DNA from 3 places in the Paenibacillus tundrae genome. Region 2 is predicted to be linked to each of the others. Evidence: riboswitches for the same ligand, from Rfam matches in the RefSeq annotation. Region 2 holds a riboswitch; each other region holds the start of a gene.

Region 1 (6,180 bases), 1.4 Mb from region 2:
ATCGCCTGGCTCGCTCAGCAGAGAAAACGAACACGATTTTAGTGATTGATGAAGCATTCATGGACTTTATCCCTGAAGCTCGGAGGCAGTCACTTGCACCTCGATTAAATGAGTACCCCCAGGTCATGATCATACGTTCGATGACGAAGTTTTACGCGATTCCGGGACTGCGTCTAGGTTATGCACTGGCACGATCTGAATTAATACAAGCCATGACTGCGAAGCAAGTCACTTGGAGTGTCAATGGGCTGGCGCTGATTGCTGGGGAAGCCTGTCTCCGCGATGGGGAGGGCTTCGAACAGGAAACGCTTGCTTATGTTTCTCGTGAACGGAACCTATTGACTGAGGGGCTGGAGGCTTGTGGTTGTCAGGTTACGCGCGGAGAAGCTAACTTCATATTGGCTCGTCTGCCGGAACCGTGGTCAGCGACCGCAATGCAGGCAGCACTGGGAGAGCGTGGTATTCTCATTCGCAGCTGTGCAATGTATCCTGGGCTTGGCGAACGACATGTTCGGTTTGCGGTGAAGGATGCGGATGCCAATGGGCGTTTACTGAGCGCAATGCAAAGTGTAATTGCTCAGACTAATTCACAGCATATTTCTGAGCATATCTCTCAGACCTTTTCTCAGGAAACTCCTCACGTAAAGGAAGGTGGCTCGAACGATGACCTTACCGTTTCTTGATGAAGAGTCGAAGGGGAGACAAGTCTATCGTTATCCCGGTGAATATGCTTCTTCTGTATGGCCAGGATTGACTATTAACGCTCAAGAACGTCATGTTAAAGCGTCCGTTCCCTCTGTAGCTACTGCGATCTCCAGTGCAGTCTATGGCGGAGGCATGGTTGAACTGGATCGGATATTTAACATTTATGTAGATAAGCATTATCGCTGTGACGATCCTCCGCACGATATACAGTGTCTACTCCGTGAATGGAAGGAACGAGAGGATGCGTGTACCGGTCTGCTGACAGCCGTCCGTCTGGAACATACTTCAATTCAAGAGTATGCGAACTCTGACTTTGGGCTCTTATGCTGTACAACGGCAGGCGTATCGAATGCTGCACGCGCCGGTTCACCAAGAATGGTATTCGATGCGATGGGGAACCGAACTGATGCTGTCCAGCAGCTGGATGGAGCGTACATACCTGGCACCATTAATATGATGTTGTGGTTGAACGGTCGTTTGACGAATGGAGCCATGGTGAATGCGATTCAGACTGCGGTAGAAGCGAAGGCTGCTGCTCTGGCTGATGCTGGAGTGAGAGATTCCGAGAATGGCCTAACCGCTACTGGAACCACCACCGATGCAATTGTGCTTGCGGTGAGTCAGGATCAGCATAATCCGATTTTGACTTATGCGGGAACAGCCACCGTTCTAGGTTCAGTGATTGGCAGACTTGTCTATGATACGATTACGGAAAGTTTGCAGGCCGGACGGCAATGGAGCGGGAGGAACAACAAATAATGATACTAGAATTGAATCAATGGTTCTCTTCGTCATATTGGATCGGGATGACAGGAGCTTGGATCATTGTCGCAGCATACATATTAGATCGTTGTATCGGAGATCCGAGGTGGATTCCTCATCCAGTCATCGGTATGGGAAAAGCCATCTCCGCACTGGAGCGGGTTATACGATCTCGTGTCACTTCCAATCAAGGACTCAAAAAAGCGGGAATCTGGTTTCCGATCTTGATTGCAGGTGGTTCTTTTGCCGTGACTTGGGGACTGATCTATCTCCTTGCACATATTCATCCGATGGTTGCAGTGGTAGCTGAGGTCATATTGATTGCGACAACGATTGCTTCCAAAGGATTAAAGGATGCAGGGATGGACGTATATCGTCATCTCATCCAGGGAGATCTTCCTGCGGCGAGGCGCGCTCTTGGTATGATTGTAGGACGTGATACGGCGCATCTAGATGAACCTGAGATCGTAAGGGGAACGGTGGAGACGGTAGCTGAGAATATTGTGGATGCAATCGTGTCTCCTTTGTTCTACGCCCTTATTGGCGGCGCGCCGCTTGCCATGGCATATCGAGCCGTCAATACACTAGATTCCATGGTTGGTTACAAAAACGATAAATATCTGCATCTCGGCTGGGCATCCGCTCGTCTGGATGATTGGGCTAACTGGATTCCAGCTCGAATCACGGCTGTATTATTGATTAGTGGAGCATGGGTCATGAAGCTAGATGCAAGAAGGGCAGCACAGATGGTATCCCGGGATGCAAGACTGCATCCGAGCCCGAATAGCGGCTTTCCCGAGTCTGCCGTTGCAGGTGCACTGGGGATCAGACTGGGTGGGCATAACGTGTATCATGGTGTCTCGTCTTTTCGTGCATATATGGGAGAACCGACTCGCTTAATGGGTGCAGAGGATATCGTGCGAACGACCCGCCTCATGTTCTGGTCGGCAGGTTCCTTTGTCATCCTGTGTGTACTTGTTTCCCTCGTCATCTGGCTCGCTGGAGGTACATTACTGTGGTGATACCTAATAAAAAAAACATAATGCATTCGCGTGATCTCATTTTTATCCGTCATGGGACAACGTTATGGAATCAGGAAAAAAGATATCTGGGGCATACGGATATCGGCCTCCTGCCTGAAGCGAAGCAAGAGCTTGCTCCGCTCCGGGAGCAGCTTCAGAGCCTCTGTTGGAGCAAGCTGTACTCCAGTGATTTACTTCGCTGTCAGCAGACCCTCGCAAGCATCGCTCCCTTGCAGCGAGAACAGGCACATCTAGATGCACGCCTCAGAGAGATTGATTTTGGGGAGTGGGAGGGGAAGACGTATGATCAACTCCAACACATTCAGCAATATCGAGACTGGATTGATGATCCACAGAATGTGACACCACCGAAGGGGGAGTCATGGCAGGCATTTACTGCAAGGATTGATTCTTTTCTGAATACCTGCTTGTTGCACGATGCATTGTCCGAACCAGTAACGGTTGATGTACCTCAGATGGGTATCGTGACACATGGCGGTGTGATCCGATATGCTATATCTCGCCTAATCCCTGATCTGAACTTCTGGGATACGCAGGTTATTCCAGGCCAAGCCATTAAGGTCAGACTGGATTACGGGGCGAGCGGATGGGTAGGAAGCCAGGTTGCATTTCCTTGAATCGGCTTGTAAGGTTGTACAATATAACCTATAATCACAACAGACGTGTGACGATGCGTAGGGGCCTGATGGGTCTAATCAAGGATTAGATGCTCAACCATACGTATACAACTAATATGCTCAATTGAATGTTTAGATCATAAGCGACCAAGGGTTCCGTATGCATTGGAGTTGCATGGTTATGTGTATTCATACCATGTACGCAAACGGATGAAATAGGGAAGCTGGTGTAAATCCGGCACGGTCCCGCCACTGTGAATCAGGAATAATCCTGTAAGTCAGGTTACCTGCCCTGGACGTATAGACCGGTGTTCCTTCGAGGAAAGGACAGCGTTTCGGGCAGTGTTCTGTGTATGAACAGCGCAGGTGATTCATCATGCGTAGAGCACGCCATATGCGAGACGTTATCCCTGATCCTGTTGTAAGGATTGGGGATTTTTATTGTTCCAATATGAGTTCTTCACTCTCCGATAACGTGTAAATGTTGTAGTTCAACCTTATACAGGAACATCAAGACATGGGCATTTAGTTTTGAGCACGACACAGGATTAATAGAACAGATAGAGAAGGGGAGAATGAACACAATGAGTATCAAGAATTGGAAAAGCGTAGCGTCTCTGCTTAGTGCAGCGGCTCTGGCACTGGCTTTGGCTGGATGTGGCAATGCAACAACGAATGAGGGGTCAGGAGCATCACAGCAACCTGCACAGGAACAGAGTCAAGAACAGACAACAACGGATCTCAAGACACAATATCCAATTACCGTTACAGATGCAACGGGTGAGACATTCACGTTTGAAAAAGCACCAGCCAAAATTGTATCTGTATCTCCAGCGGAGACAGAGTCGTTGTTCGCCCTTGGATTGGACGAGCAGATCGTAGGTGTATCTGATTTTGATGATTACCCTGAAGCAGCTACAACGAAGCCCAAAATGGGCGGTGTTTCTAAACCGAATGAAGAGTCCATCATTGCAGCGGATGCAGACATTGTATTCACAGGTATTTCTATGAATGAAGAAGCGGTAAAGAAATTCCGTGACCTGGGGATTGTTATTTTCAAGACTGATCCAAAATCAGTAGATGATGTAGCGAACAACATTGAGACATTTGGTCAAATTACAGATACGCAGGAAAAAGCACAAGAGATCATCGCGAAGATGAAGCAAGATGTAACAGATGTTACTGAAGCGGTGAAGGCAGTTAAACCGGAAGAGAAGAAGAACGTATATGTTGAATTTTCCCCTGGCTGGACAGTGGGTAAAGGTGAGTTCATGGATGAGCTGATCACACTTGCTGGAGGAAACAACGTTGCTTCTGATTTGCAAGGCTGGAACGAAATTAATGAAGAAAATATCATTGCTGCGAACCCAGATGTAATTCTGTATGCCAATGATGTTATCGATGAGAATTCCAAAACACTGGATCAAATTATCAAAGCTCGTAGCGGCTGGGATCAGATTACCGCGGTAAAAGACGATGCGGTTATCGGTCTAGATGCCAACCTACTTAGTCGTCCAGGACCACGGGTAACCGAAGGTCTGAAAGCCGTAGCTAAAGCGATCTACCCTGATCTGTTCCAATGAGTAAAAAGCTAGCGGTGTACGGGACGGCTGGGATAGGACTACTTGTGTTGACGGTGCTGATCTGCACGGGCATTGGTTCAGTATCCTTGCCTGTCCGTGACATTGCAGGTATTCTGCTGCATCACATTCCGTGGATTGGGGATTGGATTACTCCCGATTGGAGCACAGCAGCAGAACAGATTATATGGAAGGTGCGATTCCCGCGGGTACTGCTTGCCGTGCTCGTGGGTGCCTCTCTAGCAATAGCGGGTGCTGGCTTCCAAGGGGTGCTTCGTAACCCTCTCGCAGATCCGTTTACGTTAGGCGTATCATCTGGTGCATCGGTGGGTGCAGCGTTTCTGATTTTCTTCGGATTACAATATGCATTAATCGGAATCTGGACCTTGCCTTTGGTTGCGTTCTTAACCGGCGTGTTGACGCTATGGTTCGTGCTGGCACTGGCTCGTGAGGGTCGAAAAATACCAACACATAGTCTGATTCTGGCGGGCGTGGTCATGCAAAGTTTCCTAGGGGCAGTTGTCTCCTTCCTATCGACCATGTCGAAACAGACGATTAATGAAATTATATACTGGACGATGGGAAGTCTGGCACTGCGTGGGTGGTCGTATACGGCCATCCTTTTCCCATATTTTCTGCTTGGTCTGATCTTCCTCTGGAGTCGTGCACGTTCGTTGAATGTGCTTGCTCTGGGAGAGCGTCAGGCGGCTCACATTGGAGTGCAGGTGGATGGATTGAAGCTATCGGTGCTGGCGGTTGGCACGCTGCTTACGGCAGGAGCCGTATCAGTGTCGGGCGTCATCGGATTTGTAGGACTTGTCATTCCGCATATTCTTCGACTGATCGTAGGGCCTGATTATCGTCTGCTGGTGCCACTATCTGCAATAGGCGGAGCCATATTCATGGTGTGGGCAGATACGATCGCTCGTACGGTATTGGCGCCAACTGAAATTCCGCTAGGCGTTGTTACCGCATTTGTCGGTGCACCGTTCTTCGCCTATCTTTTGCACAGAAATAAGAAGCTTCGTAAAGGGATGATGCCATGAGTAAAGACACGAACCAAATGGTGCATGCCAATCGGAATGAACTTAAGTTTATGGGGAAACAGGCAGATCCGAGCTTCAATGTTCAGCGCGACATCAGTAAACCTTTGATGGAAGTAGACGGGGCAGGTAAACGGTATGGTGAGCATCAGGCGTTAAATGGTGTGAGCTGGCAGATCGCAGAAGGCGATTGGTGGGGTGTTGTAGGTCCCAACGGAAGTGGCAAATCAACCTTGCTTCAACTATTGGCTGGCACGGAGTCGGTTAGTGAGGGCAGTATTCGACTGAATGGCAGGAATATCACTTCGTATAGCCGGAAGGATCTGTCTCGTATGATTGCTGTTCTGCAGCAGGATGGACTGCCTGCAATCTCATATCCCGTAAGGGATGTCGTGGAGATGGGGCGTTATCCTTACCAGAACTGGCTTGG
Region 2 (6,180 bases):
AGCTATATCCGGTGATTTGGTCATAGCCAAAAGGCAGAGCTGACGTGAACGGCCCTTTGGCTCCCTGGCCTCCCACAAGTGTGTTCGCATACATGTCCCGATCAATACCATAGGAAATGGCATGGCGTACTTCAGGATCACTCAAGAATGGGTTCTTCAGATTAAACCAGACAAACTGTGTTCGTAGACTCGGAATTTCATCAATCGTATATTGGTTCTTATCCTGAAATAATGCGAGTGTGCTTCGACCAACATTACTTGCCACATCAATTTCACCGGATTGTAAGGCAAGCGCACGCGTGCTATCATCCTTGATATACTTTAGCGTCATTGTATCTAGATCAGCCGCATCGTCCCAATACCCATCATACTTCTTCACCTGAATCTCTTGATCCGGGGTATAGGATGTCACCATAAATGGTCCTGTAGCGATAGGCTCACTGCTGAACTTGGATGTATCTGCAGTGGTATCCACGATGACAAACAGTGGTTCGGCAATATTTCCAAGCAGCGATGCGTAAGGCTCGGTCGTCTTAATCGTAAGGTCTTGCCCTTCTGCTGTCATGGAAGCAATCGGTAACGTGGACTGTCCCCGTTCGTTTAATTCCAGTGAGCGTTCAATTGATGTCTTCACAGCCTCTGCGGTCACCTTGTTGCCATTGTGGAACGTTACGCCATCACGAATATGAAAATGCCATGTCTTCTCATCAATCCGATCCCACGTATCCGCAATTTTGGGAACCAACTTCATATTTTCATCAAATTGAACCAATGTCTCCCCAATTGCTGCACGCGTAAGTGTCCAGCCATTCCATTCCTCTGCAGGATCCAGATTGCTGCCAAGCCAAAATAACGCCACATTCAAGTGGGTTGGCTTGCCCGGTTGGCTCTGATCCGATTGCTCAGATTGCGCTGATTGCCCAGACTTGTCCGTTCCATCGGTTGTCTGGGATGCACCTCCACATGCTGCAAGCACAAATAACATCACAATCGATAATGCCATAAGCATAAATGACTTCCTGCGAATAAAGTTCATTTTCGTTCCCCCGTTATTTGATTTCTTTCTTAGGATCAAGCACATCCCGAAGACTGTCTCCCAATAAATTAAAGATTATAACCGTGCCAAATATCGCGAGCCCCGGATAAATTAACAACCATGGCGCAGTCTGTAAATACCGTCTGCCTTCATTCAGCATTGCTCCCCATTCCGGTTCAGGCGGCTGTGCACCAAGTCCGAGGAAGGATAGACCCGAGATCGATAACATCATGCCGCCCACATCCATCATAGCCATGACGATTAGCGGTGAGATCATGTTGGGCAGGATCGTCCTGATAAGGATCTGACTCCACCGCGCACCGCCGAAGGCGGCGGCCGCGACATACTCCTTTTGCTGTAATGAAATGACAATCCCTCTGGCAAGACGTGCGTATTTCGCCCACCACACCACAGACAGAGCCACCACCGTGTTGAATAATCCTGGCCCCAACATACCAACTACAGCAATAGCGAAGATCAACCCCGGAAAAGCCATAAGCGTATCTGTTAAACGCATTAATATGGTGTCTGTCATCCCCCGAGCGAATCCCGATATCATGCCAATCGTTACACCGAGTACAAAGACAATACCCGTCATCATAAAGGTGAGAAGTAATGATGTGCGCGCCCCATACAGAAGACGTGACAGAGTACAGCGCCCAAGCTGGTCTGTACCCAAGGGATATTCCGCGCTAGGTGGTTGCAGCACATGGGCAAAGTTCGTTGTCAGTGGATTATGGGGTGCCAAGAGTGGTGCGATCATCGCTAGAATTACCCAGGCCACAGTTAAAGATAGGATCAACGTAAACCAACGATTTTGTTTAAATATCTGCATCATTTCGCTCATCTACACATCCACTTCCAGTCGAATCCGAGGATCCCGCAGATGCGTCCATAGATCAACAAGCAGATTCAGCGTGACGTATATCGTCGCCATCCACATGACGTAACCCTGAATCAACGGATAATCCCGTGTGAAAATGGCATCTACCGCCATCTGACCTACGCCTGGCCACACAAACAGACTCTCTACAATGGCTGCACCGCCTAATAGTGTCCCGGTAGACATGCCCATCAAGGTCACAATCGGCAAGAGTGCGTTCGGCAAAATATGATGCATAATGACCTGTCTCTCCTTCACACCTCTGGATCTCGCTCCGCTCACATAGTCCTGAGACATTTCATCCAGCATAACCGCTCGAATCTGCCTGCTGTATTGTGCAATCAGCGGAACCGCCAACGTGCAGGTTGGCAGGATCAGGCTATTCCATCCCGTACTCCCCATCACTGGCAGCAGCTTCAATTGAACGCCAAATACGAGCATGAGTAACATCCCCAGCCAGAAGCTTGGCATGGATAGCCCAGCAAAAGAGAATAAACGAATCACATAATCCAACCATTTATTCCGATAAATTGCCGAGAGAATCCCCAGTGGAAAAGAGATCACGATGACGATAAGCATAGCGCTGCCTGTTAGCCGTAGTGTTGCTGGTAGACGAGACAACAATATGTCCACTACAGGGCGATCATACTTATAGGAAGTACCAAAATCACCTTGCAGTACCTGCCCCAGCCATGTCCCATAACGCATCCAAAAGGGCTGGTCGAGCCCAAGCTGGCTTCGCACCTGTCTGACCAACTCGTCGGTTGGCGTGATCCCCGTAGACATCAGCATCAGCCTTGCCGGGTCTCCTGGAGACAAGTAGGTTAACAGGAAAGTCAGAAAGGTAATGCCGAACAATACGGCTACCAGTTGAACTAATCTTTTAATGATATATCTGCTCACGCGTTCAGACGTCCTCTCCCCGAAGCTCCATCGCTCTGCAATGGAATGGTACGATCTATCCCGTTCAACCAAAAAAGCGCCCTTCTCCGTGTTACCGGTTAAGGACGCCTTAAATAGACAGATTTTCAGAAAAAATCATGCTTCTCTAAACACCTTCCTATCTCCCGTAGGTTACTAACGTGTCGTTAAATTAGGCAGGTCTCCTGGCTCCAGAATCACCGTCAGACAGCACCTTCCCGGCTTACACCAGTGGCAATACGCTGTTGACTCCTCTGTTACAGTGGCGGGACCGCGCCGGTATTACACCGGACTTCCCTATTAAGCTTTTATCCGAATCGATAAAGCACCTAATTCCACATATTCAATTGGTTTCTGTACAAGTATAGCTGGCAGGCCAATAATGTTCAAAACTTTTATTACATGAAATTAAAATAATCAATTTATATCGTTAGATTAGGCTGTGATCTTGATGCTTTGGGGGATACTCCTGTGACCCGCTTGAACATCTTAGAAAATAACAGCGGATCCGTGTAACCCACTGAATGGGCTACCTCACTAATAGATAATACAGGATTTTGCAGGAGCTCAGCCGCGCGGTTGATCCGATATTCAAGAAAGAATGCCTGAAGCGACTTGCCATACCGCTCCTTGAAAAGCCCTGAAAGGTACGTGCGATCTAACCCCACAGATTGAGCGATATCCAGGATCGAGGTCTTCTGACTGTACCTATTCTCCATATATTGAAGGGCCTGACGGATATATTCTTCCTTGGTGGACACAGGACGATGTGTCTGTTCTTCTGTTTCGGGAGAAGAGGCGATCAGTTCCGCAATTAACCGGTATAACAGGCTCTGGCTAAATATATCTCCGCCATGCCGCGATGAAGCCTGAACCATGTCGGTGTACAATCGTTCAAACCATACAGGGTCTTGAGCTTGAAACACCGGGTGTTCTGGACTTAGATAGGCTCGTTGCATAAATGTCTTGGCATGTACACCTCTGAATCCAAACCACGAATATGTCCATGGATCACTTGCATCTGCCTCATAGTGGATGATCGTATCTGGAACAATGATGAATCCCTGTCCTTGTGACAGATGGTATTCCCGGTTCTCCATCTGCACCGTGCCTCGCCCTTCATGAATGTAATGAATGATGTAGGAATCGCGGACACCAGGCCCCCAATAATGAGACGGCTCACAAGCTTCCCACCCGAAAAAGAGCAGTACCAGCTCCATCTGTGTCCAATCTATAGAAACCACATTCATTTCAATTCGACTCATATCACGCACTTCCTTCCATCGATACACATAACAAATGTTATTTAAATTATAACAGGTAAATAGGGCTTATTGTCTCTGTAAGCGACACCATAAATGGGATTATGCCATATTTAAGATAGGTTGCACCATAGTTATCCTCCTCCAATGAGCCTATAGTGAAGGTACAACAAATTCAGGGAGGCTGAACTTTAGATGAGCAAAATTACATTCCTCGGTGCAGGAAGCACCGTCTTTGTCAAAAATGTATTAGGTGACGTTATGATGACCGAAGCACTGCAAGATTTCGAGCTGGCTTTGTATGATATTGATGCCGAGCGCCTGAGCGATTCGGAGCGTCTGTTAACTAGCATGGCACGCTCTCTGGGAAGCCGCTGTAGCGTGAAAGTATATACGGATCGCAAAGAAGCTCTGCGCGGAGCCAAATATGTCATTAATGCAATTCAAGTGGGCGGATATGATCCGTGTACTATTACCGATTTTGAAATTCCGAAGAAATATGGACTGCGTCAGACGATTGCGGACACGCTTGGTATCGGGGGAATCTTCCGCAACCTGCGTACTATTCCGGTGATGCTGGATTTTGCACGGGATATGCAGGAAGTGTGCCCAGATGCTTGGTTCTTGAATTACACGAATCCGATGGCCGTGCTTACCAATGTCATGAACGTGCATGGCGGCATCAAAACGGTAGGACTGTGTCATAGTGTGCAGATCTGTGTGCCTCATCTGTTTGATGCCCTGGGCATCGATCAGACAGGCGTGGTTGCTAAGATTGCGGGCATTAACCACATGGCATGGCTGCTGGAAGTAACGCGTGATGGACAGGATCTCTATCCTGAGATCAAACGTTTAGCGAAAGAAAAACAAAAAGAACAGCATAATGACATGGTTCGTTTTGAGCTAATGCAGCGTTTTGGCTACTATGTAACGGAATCCTCCGAGCATAATGCTGAGTACCACCCATACTTTATCAAACGTAACTATCCTGAACTGATTGAACGGTTCAACATTCCGCTGGATGAGTATCCACGTCGCTGCGTGAACCAGATTGAAGGCTGGAAAGAAATGCGTGAAAAGCTGTTCGCTAGCGAAAACATCGAGCATACCCGCAGCCGGGAGTACGCTTCCCACATTATGGAGGCGATGGAGACAAATCGCCCTTACAAAATTGCCGGTAATGTCATGAATACTGGTTTAATCACGAACCTGCCACGTGAAGCTTGTGTAGAGGTGCCTTGTCTTGTGGATGGATCTGGCATTAGCCCAACGTACATTGGCGATCTGCCACCACAACTGGCAGCACTGAATCGTACCAATATCAACACTCAACTGCTAACAATTGAAGCTGCAATTACAGGTAAAAAGGATCATATCTATCATGCCGCAATGCTTGATCCACATACTGCTGCCGAGTTGTCCATCGACGACATCGTTGCCATGTGTGATGAATTGATCGAAGCTCACGGTGACTGGTTGCCAAAATTCACATCTTAATTTATTAAAAACGCCGTTCGCCTCATAAAGAGGGAACGGCGTTTCATTTTAGAGTGGGCTAGTGTTGTTTGGTGTTTGGAAGTCACACCTAAATTAGATGCTGATGGCTCGTTACCTTGCTGGACTAATCGTCTCCATTAACTAAACGGATCTTGAGCCCACTGAATTAATCTCTTTTTCGTTATTTTACCGTGTGACGTATGTTGGATGACACGCCCCTGTTCAAGCAGCAGCACCTGCGGTGATTGATGAATAACCGCTGTCTCTTCCGCAATGTGGCGAGAAAGCGCGCGACTTTCGATCACCTTGACAATATAGTAGTCCATTCGCTGTCCAGACTCGGATGCATTGGAGCCTACAAAGGCCATAAATTCCCGATAGGCACGAGCACTCGTCGGACAGGTCGTGCTATGTTTAAAAATAAGTACAGGATGATCTTCCGAGTTCTGGAGTGCTTCCTGCCAGTCTTTTGGTTTAATCAATTCACTCACATGTTCACGGAGCGTCTCATGCGAATCAGAACGAATTCTTTTGCTAACAACAGAACCGATTAGTATGCCAAGGGTGATCCCGAATGCAAC
Region 3 (6,180 bases), 730 kb from region 2:
AACGGGTGGTCGTCGTAGGCAAGTCCTGTACGCTCATAACGAATGTATGGAATACCCGCTTGTTTGGCTGCCTCCATTGCATTGGCATGCGCCTCTTCAGCAAATGGGTGGCTCGCATCTACGATGGCTCGACTTCCTTGTTTTTGCACCAGTTCTACCATCGCTTGAATCGTCAAACGACCTGTACGTACCGGCAAACCTGCCTCTGACAGACTATTCGCCGCGCTCTCGGTCACTACAGATGTCAGCACCTCTGTACCTTGCTGCTGAATTTGTAATGCGAGCTCCCGTGCATCACTTGTTCCACATAACATGAAGATCATGAGCCCTTCACCTGCTCCTCCGCGACAGCAATCTGTGCGTTAGTTGTCTGCTCATCTGTCTCGGCATGTGAAGGCAGATCATGGTGGTGACCGGAAATGATTTCTTGATCATGATGAGTATGATGTAACTCGCCATCGTGATCGTGATGGAAATCAGGCGCTAGCTTTTGTTCAGCCTTCTCGTGTTCATTTCCCGCATGCACATGGAGATGATCATGGTGGTCGTGCGTATGTTCATGATGGTGATCGTGTGCATGAGTCTCTTCGTCGTGATGTGTATGCACATGATCGTGATGGTGATGGTCGTGATCATGATGGTGGTCGTGATGATGATCGTGATCATGATGGTGGTCATGGTCGTGGTCGTGATCATGGTCATGATCGTGGTGATGATGGTGATGTTTCGCCGCTTCCAGTCTGAACTGGCAATTATCACAGTTGGCAGCTACGCGTCCATATAAGCCCTCGTTAGCTCGTTCTAGCACGACTTCCACCAGTTGTGGATGTAAACCGAAATATCCCCCGATCTCAACCTGAACTTCTGGATGTGCTGCTGCAAATTCTGCCGTCATCTCATCAATACGTTTAATGAGCACACCTGTGAACAGGAAGTACGGCATCACGATAATTTTCTTCGCTCCAAGCAGAAGGCAACGTTGCAGTCCATCCGGAAAGGAAGGCTGAGTTACACCGATAAAGCTACTTTCGGCCCACTTGTAGGGCAACTTCTCCCACAACATCCGCGTCATTTTGAAAAAGTCACTGTTCGCATCAGGGTCACTACTGCCGCGCCCCAGCACTAGGATCGCCGTCTCTTCGTCCGTTGCTACCGGTGCAGTCGCTACAGCCGTTCCTCCGCCGGAACTTGCATGCACAGGCTGTGCTTCCTGCAAACGGGTCTGCATAATCTGAATAACTTTCTCATGTACACCAATAGGACGGCCATAGATAAACTCCACTTGCGGATAACGCGCTTTGGCACGGTCAATGGCATTTGGAATATCGATTTTGGCATGACCTGCTGCGAACAAAATAATGGGTACGAGCACGACGCGTGTCGCGCCCTTATCTACACATGCCGTTACACCTTGGGCAATACCTGGTTTAGCTAACTCCAAAAAACAAGTTTCCACAATCGTATTCTTCGGTGTCTTCTCTGCCACTGAGTTTGCAAACTCCATTAACTCCCGGTTTCCCTCGGGATCACGGCTACCGTGTCCCACCAGCAATATCGCATTCATCTCCGGATAATTCCTCCCTAGCCTGATCTACGGATCTAGGCATCTCATCAGATAGTGTTTGTGTTCCATTCATTGCACATCAACAATTGCATGTTTCTACATTTTCATATCACGATATAGTCCAGCTACTCTCTTCTATATAACAACGTGTTGGTATCACTCGATTCAGGGTTATCCAGTTCGAACTGAAAGGTGATTTATATTGCATTCTCTGCAAAAAAGGATCTTATTGAACACACACTTACAACCTTGTGAGTTCTGTTCTGTCTCGCAGAAAATTAGTCGCCACAGATCGGATTAACTTCCACCGTAACGGGTGCATCCACATGACGGAAGCCTTGAATCACGCCAACACGTTTGAAAAATTTATGGAAACGTTCATTCGGATGTCCTTTTTCTCGATACTCTGCGACAATCCGTTCCACAATGCCGCCAATCTCATCTCCCGTAATGCCTTCAGCCACGGGTTGTGCAGGATGTGCATTACGTCCGAATTTCTTACCGCCAAGGAACAGGTCATACCCACCTTTGCGGTACACAATACCGATATCCTCAAGCACCGCACCATAACAAGCCATCCCACATCCATTGAGGGCAACGCTTGTTTCCTTCGGAGCATTTAATCCGCCAATAACGGCTTGCAAATGATTAGCCATCGGCACAGCATCATCCTTCTCCATGTCACAGAAGTCACATGCTTTCACTTTAATGACATCCCCGATCGGTACTACGATAAAATTAGCTGCCCGCAGCTCGTCTACCAGCTGATCCGGCTCAAAGGTTGGCACTCGCAAAATAATCTGGTGCTCTGGTGTATACTCCAGCTCCCCATCTTCACTCGCGCACTGTGCAAGCAGTGCCATCTGCACAGCAGTGAACTTCTTGTTGCCGACGCCAGGCGATACGCCAACTTCGAACAGCGGCGGCTTCTGCCCTGGTGCAGGCGCAGTGCGAACTGCCGTAGCGACTGCGGCCTGCGGTGCTTCGCCGCTCACGCCAGGCGCAGCAGGCGCCGCGCCCAGCCAGCGGCGAGCGGACTCGCCCGCCAGGGCACCGCCTACCGCGAGCCGCGTTAGCGCTTCCGCCGCCAGCGCAGCGGCGCCCGCTTGCGACGCAGCAACCGCTACGCGCGGCGCGGCTTCTGCCGGCACTGACGCTGGCCGCTCGCCAGCGAGCACGGCGGTGCCGCCGCCAGCCGGGTGCGATGCCTGCGCAGCAGAGGCTCCTGCACCGGCAGGCGGCTGGCTCTGCGGAGCTGGGCCTGTTCCGGCGCTAACGCCGGGCATGGCTGGCTCCGCCTGGGGCTTTGCGGCTTGTGCTTCGCGAGCCGCGTCCGAGCCCGCTACCTCACCAGAGGTGGTAGCGCGGGCTTCTCTTGCGCCGAGCGACCATGGCTCGGCTTCGGTGCGAAGTCGCTCATGAGGTCTGAGCGACTGTTCTGCGGTATTCAGCGTATATTTGCGCTGATACCCACGCGGAGTGACCATGAGCCCTTCGTACATCATGGTCGAGGAGTTACCGATGATCACCGTGGTCAGCATACCGATCTCATGATTAAGCATGTCTTCCAGGGTAGTCATGACAACGTCCTGACGATCCCGGTAAGCGCTTTTGACCAATCCAACTGGAGTCTTGGGATCACGGTAACGAAGCAGCATTTCCTGTGTCTCGACAATTTGACGTGTTCTCCGCCCACTGCGCGGGTTATAGAGTGCAATAACAAAGTCTGCTGATGCCGCTGCTTCAACCCGGCGAATAATCGTATCCCATGGGGTAAGGTGGTCACTTAAGCTGATCGTACACGCATCATGCATCACCGGTGCGCCAAGTAGCGATGCACAGGAATTGATAGCCGATACACCTGGGATGACTTCAACGGCAACGCCACTCTCAGGCTTCCATCCCTGTTCCATCAACACCTCATAGACTAGACCTGCCATACCGTATACACCGGCGTCACCACTGGAGATTACCGCAACAATTTTGCCCATTTCGGCCTGTCTAACCGCTTCTTGAGCCCGGCTTACTTCCTCTGTCATCCCCGTCCGCACGATCGCTTGTCCGTTTAATAACGGCCGAATGAGATCGACATACGTGTTGTAGCCGATGATAACCTCACTCTCCTGAAGCGCCTCCAGTGCACGATTCGTAATATGTTCCATCGCGCCTGGGCCAAATCCGATGACCAGCAACTTACCTTGACCTTGCATCGCTTCTCCTCCTCCATCACCCTGAGTAAACCTACACATTCCATAATTCCGTTCAGCAACTTCTATATAAATAGGCTTCATGAAACAGCTTTTTGTTCAAAAATGGATAAGTACATTCGATCCACAACGATTCATTTCTCATTCTCTTAAAATCAAAAAAATCCCATCCTACAATCGGATGGGATACGTATGTACGTACACTCAAGAAAACAACTACAACACTTGAATACACAGAGTCGTCGAGTTGTTGAATACGCCAAATAAAAGGCCTACCAGGCGAACCGTCTGTCCGCCTGTTTCCTGATTATTCGTACACCTTTCCTTTCCGCGAAGGGTTTGGTGACACATGCAAGGTAGGTCTCCTGGCTCTGGATCATCAGCTTCTTCTTCTGTCTTCCCCGAATAACGAGTGACTTCAATCAAAAAAGAGCTTCACCATTACAGTGGCGGGACCGCTCGGGATTTGCACCCGATTCCCTGTTACCTCTTGCTTGACGCAAGAGCACCTTGCTTGTTTTCAATATGTAATTCAGCATACTATCCACGAGATCGGTCAGATCAAACCTGATAATGTTGAACGTTCCCCGTATAGGCTGGAATGAGCACCATGCCAAATCATTTGTTTGTATCATAACATCGCTCAGGAAAAAATGTCCATGTTTAAGATCAGGATAAACCGCTTACCTTTTCTCCAAACTTTAGAATAAATCCATTCACGAAACTAGAGAACAGCAAAAATCCTGACCCATGCAATGGATCAGGATAACGTATATAGAAGTACGGTATGGTCTACAACAAGTACGTCCGTTTTACGGTGTCTATCGATATCTCTTCATACCTATTATGATTTGAAGTTATGCTTTGTCTACTTGTGCAGCAGCATAATAACGTCCTAGCTCCACGATCAGGGCACCCATCTTCTCTTCTTCTGGCACAACAAGTGCCTCAATGCCCTCTTCACGCATCGCATTCGCCGTCACTTTACCTACAGAAGCAGGAACGACCCCTTCACGAAAGGCCTGCAGCATCTGCTCTAGCTTCCCTTGGGATGTGGCATATGCCGTCAAAAAGCGAACTTGGGGTCCACTTGTAAAAGCTACTGCATCAACCTCACGATTCACAATCTCATTCAATAGCTGTTCCAACTCATGATCCTCTGGAGGGACGTGGCGGTAAGGCAATACTTGTCGAACCTCTGCACCTTGCTCTTGCAGCCAGTTTACCAGCTTCGGTGCTGTCTCACCATGTAGCTGTAGTATTACTTTTTTCCCTGCAAGATCATGTGATTCCAATTCCCGAATCAACCCATCTGTACTGCCATCATCATCCCGAACTAATGGATTGAGCTTCCGCTTGCGAAGTGCATTCACCGTCTTGTATCCACGCGCTGCAATGGATGATTCAGATAAAGAGTCCAATAATTGACCCGCAACTTCCATATCCTCTGCCATATCAAATAGCGCATCCAAACCCATACCTGTTGTCAGTACAGCCCAATCCGGTGTATCAGAGATCCAAGATACGAGGCCATCGCGAATATTCCGATCATCCAAAAACACGGTTCCCTGTGCAGGTCGCACGAGTGGGATTCCACCCATTTTCTCGACGAGCAGGGACATTTCCTTCGATTTGCGTGGTCCTGTAAGTGCTACACGTATGCCTGCCAAATGTTGAGCCATTCAAGTTCCCCCCAGTTCGTTCAGCCGAACGTTCTTCAGTCTGACTACAGTATACAGGGTAGTCCTGTGGAGGGAAACCTTGTTCATGCCATTTGGTGCATGTTCAGCTATAACGTTTTTTTATGAAAAGGATCAGGAAGGCTGAAGCTCTCCCGTTTGATGATCTGTATCCTCATCACTTTTCTTCGGATCTTTCGAAGTGGATTCTTTTGAATCCGGCTTATGCTTCTGTCCTCCACTATTGCCACTATCCTTAGCTGCAGAGGGTTGTCGATCTTGTTTGCGAGGATGCAGAAACAGAAATATTAGAATCGGTAACAGCACCTCAAACAAAATGGCGACCCACGTCCATTCTCTAGTAAATCGAAAGAGTTGAATTGCATTCCGGAAGAACCAGAACGCACAGACAAAACCAAGCAAAGCAATCGGCCCAGTTAACACCTTACCGGATACTTTTGGAATCATTCGTTTCATCCCCCAGCAGATAAAGTAGAGATCAAACGCAATTTTCGTAATCATGGTCGGTAGTGTTGCCGCAGCTAACGCTAGATCAAACCGATCAAGAAAGTCACTCACTTGTAGCTGCCTCGCTAATTCATACGAAGGATATACTAGCCTCGATGCAATAGGAACCCCAATCGATGTGATCGTTTCAACCAGGATTAGCATCATTAACAGCGCAGCAATCGTTACTCCCCAGAACACGGATTTAAACCGAAAGTCACTG

Evidence for each region. A riboswitch is a leader RNA that binds a small molecule or an ion and turns the genes downstream of it on or off. The one in region 2 is predicted to bind cobalamin.
Region 1: it holds a riboswitch for cobalamin, as region 2 does, so the genes downstream of both, V6W81_RS06910 (ABC transporter substrate-binding protein) here and nikB (nickel ABC transporter permease) in region 2, are expected to answer to the same signal.
Region 3: it holds a riboswitch for cobalamin, as region 2 does, so the genes downstream of both, cobJ (precorrin-3B C(17)-methyltransferase) here and nikB (nickel ABC transporter permease) in region 2, are expected to answer to the same signal.

What each region holds. Positions count from the first base shown of each region.
Region 1 covers NZ_CP145605.1:1,592,858-1,599,037, forward strand. Annotated here, with positions in the region: gene cobD (threonine-phosphate decarboxylase CobD) at 1-683, shown strand, start outside; gene V6W81_RS06895 (adenosylcobinamide amidohydrolase) at 664-1,464, shown strand; gene cbiB (adenosylcobinamide-phosphate synthase CbiB) at 1,512-2,489, shown strand; gene V6W81_RS06905 (histidine phosphatase family protein) at 2,483-3,127, shown strand; cobalamin riboswitch at 3,287-3,436, shown strand; gene V6W81_RS06910 (ABC transporter substrate-binding protein) at 3,712-4,710, shown strand; gene V6W81_RS06915 (FecCD family ABC transporter permease) at 4,707-5,753, shown strand; gene V6W81_RS06920 (ABC transporter ATP-binding protein) at 5,861-6,180, shown strand, end outside.
Region 2 covers NZ_CP145605.1:239,252-245,431, reverse strand. Annotated here, with positions in the region: gene V6W81_RS01155 (ABC transporter substrate-binding protein) at 1-1,036, opposite strand, end outside; gene nikC (nickel transporter permease) at 1,050-1,883, opposite strand; gene nikB (nickel ABC transporter permease) at 1,884-2,894, opposite strand; cobalamin riboswitch at 2,999-3,188, opposite strand; gene V6W81_RS01140 (AraC family transcriptional regulator) at 3,263-4,105, opposite strand; gene V6W81_RS01135 (alpha-glucosidase/alpha-galactosidase) at 4,298-5,599, shown strand; gene ytxJ (bacillithiol system redox-active protein YtxJ) at 5,737-6,180, opposite strand, start outside.
Region 3 covers NZ_CP145605.1:6,041,197-6,047,376, forward strand. Annotated here, with positions in the region: gene cobK (precorrin-6A reductase) at 1-323, opposite strand, end outside; gene V6W81_RS27020 (sirohydrochlorin chelatase) at 320-1,564, opposite strand; gene cobJ (precorrin-3B C(17)-methyltransferase) at 1,843-3,774, opposite strand; cobalamin riboswitch at 4,110-4,299, opposite strand; gene V6W81_RS27030 (uroporphyrinogen-III synthase) at 4,629-5,453, opposite strand; gene V6W81_RS27035 (GerAB/ArcD/ProY family transporter) at 5,586-6,180, opposite strand, start outside.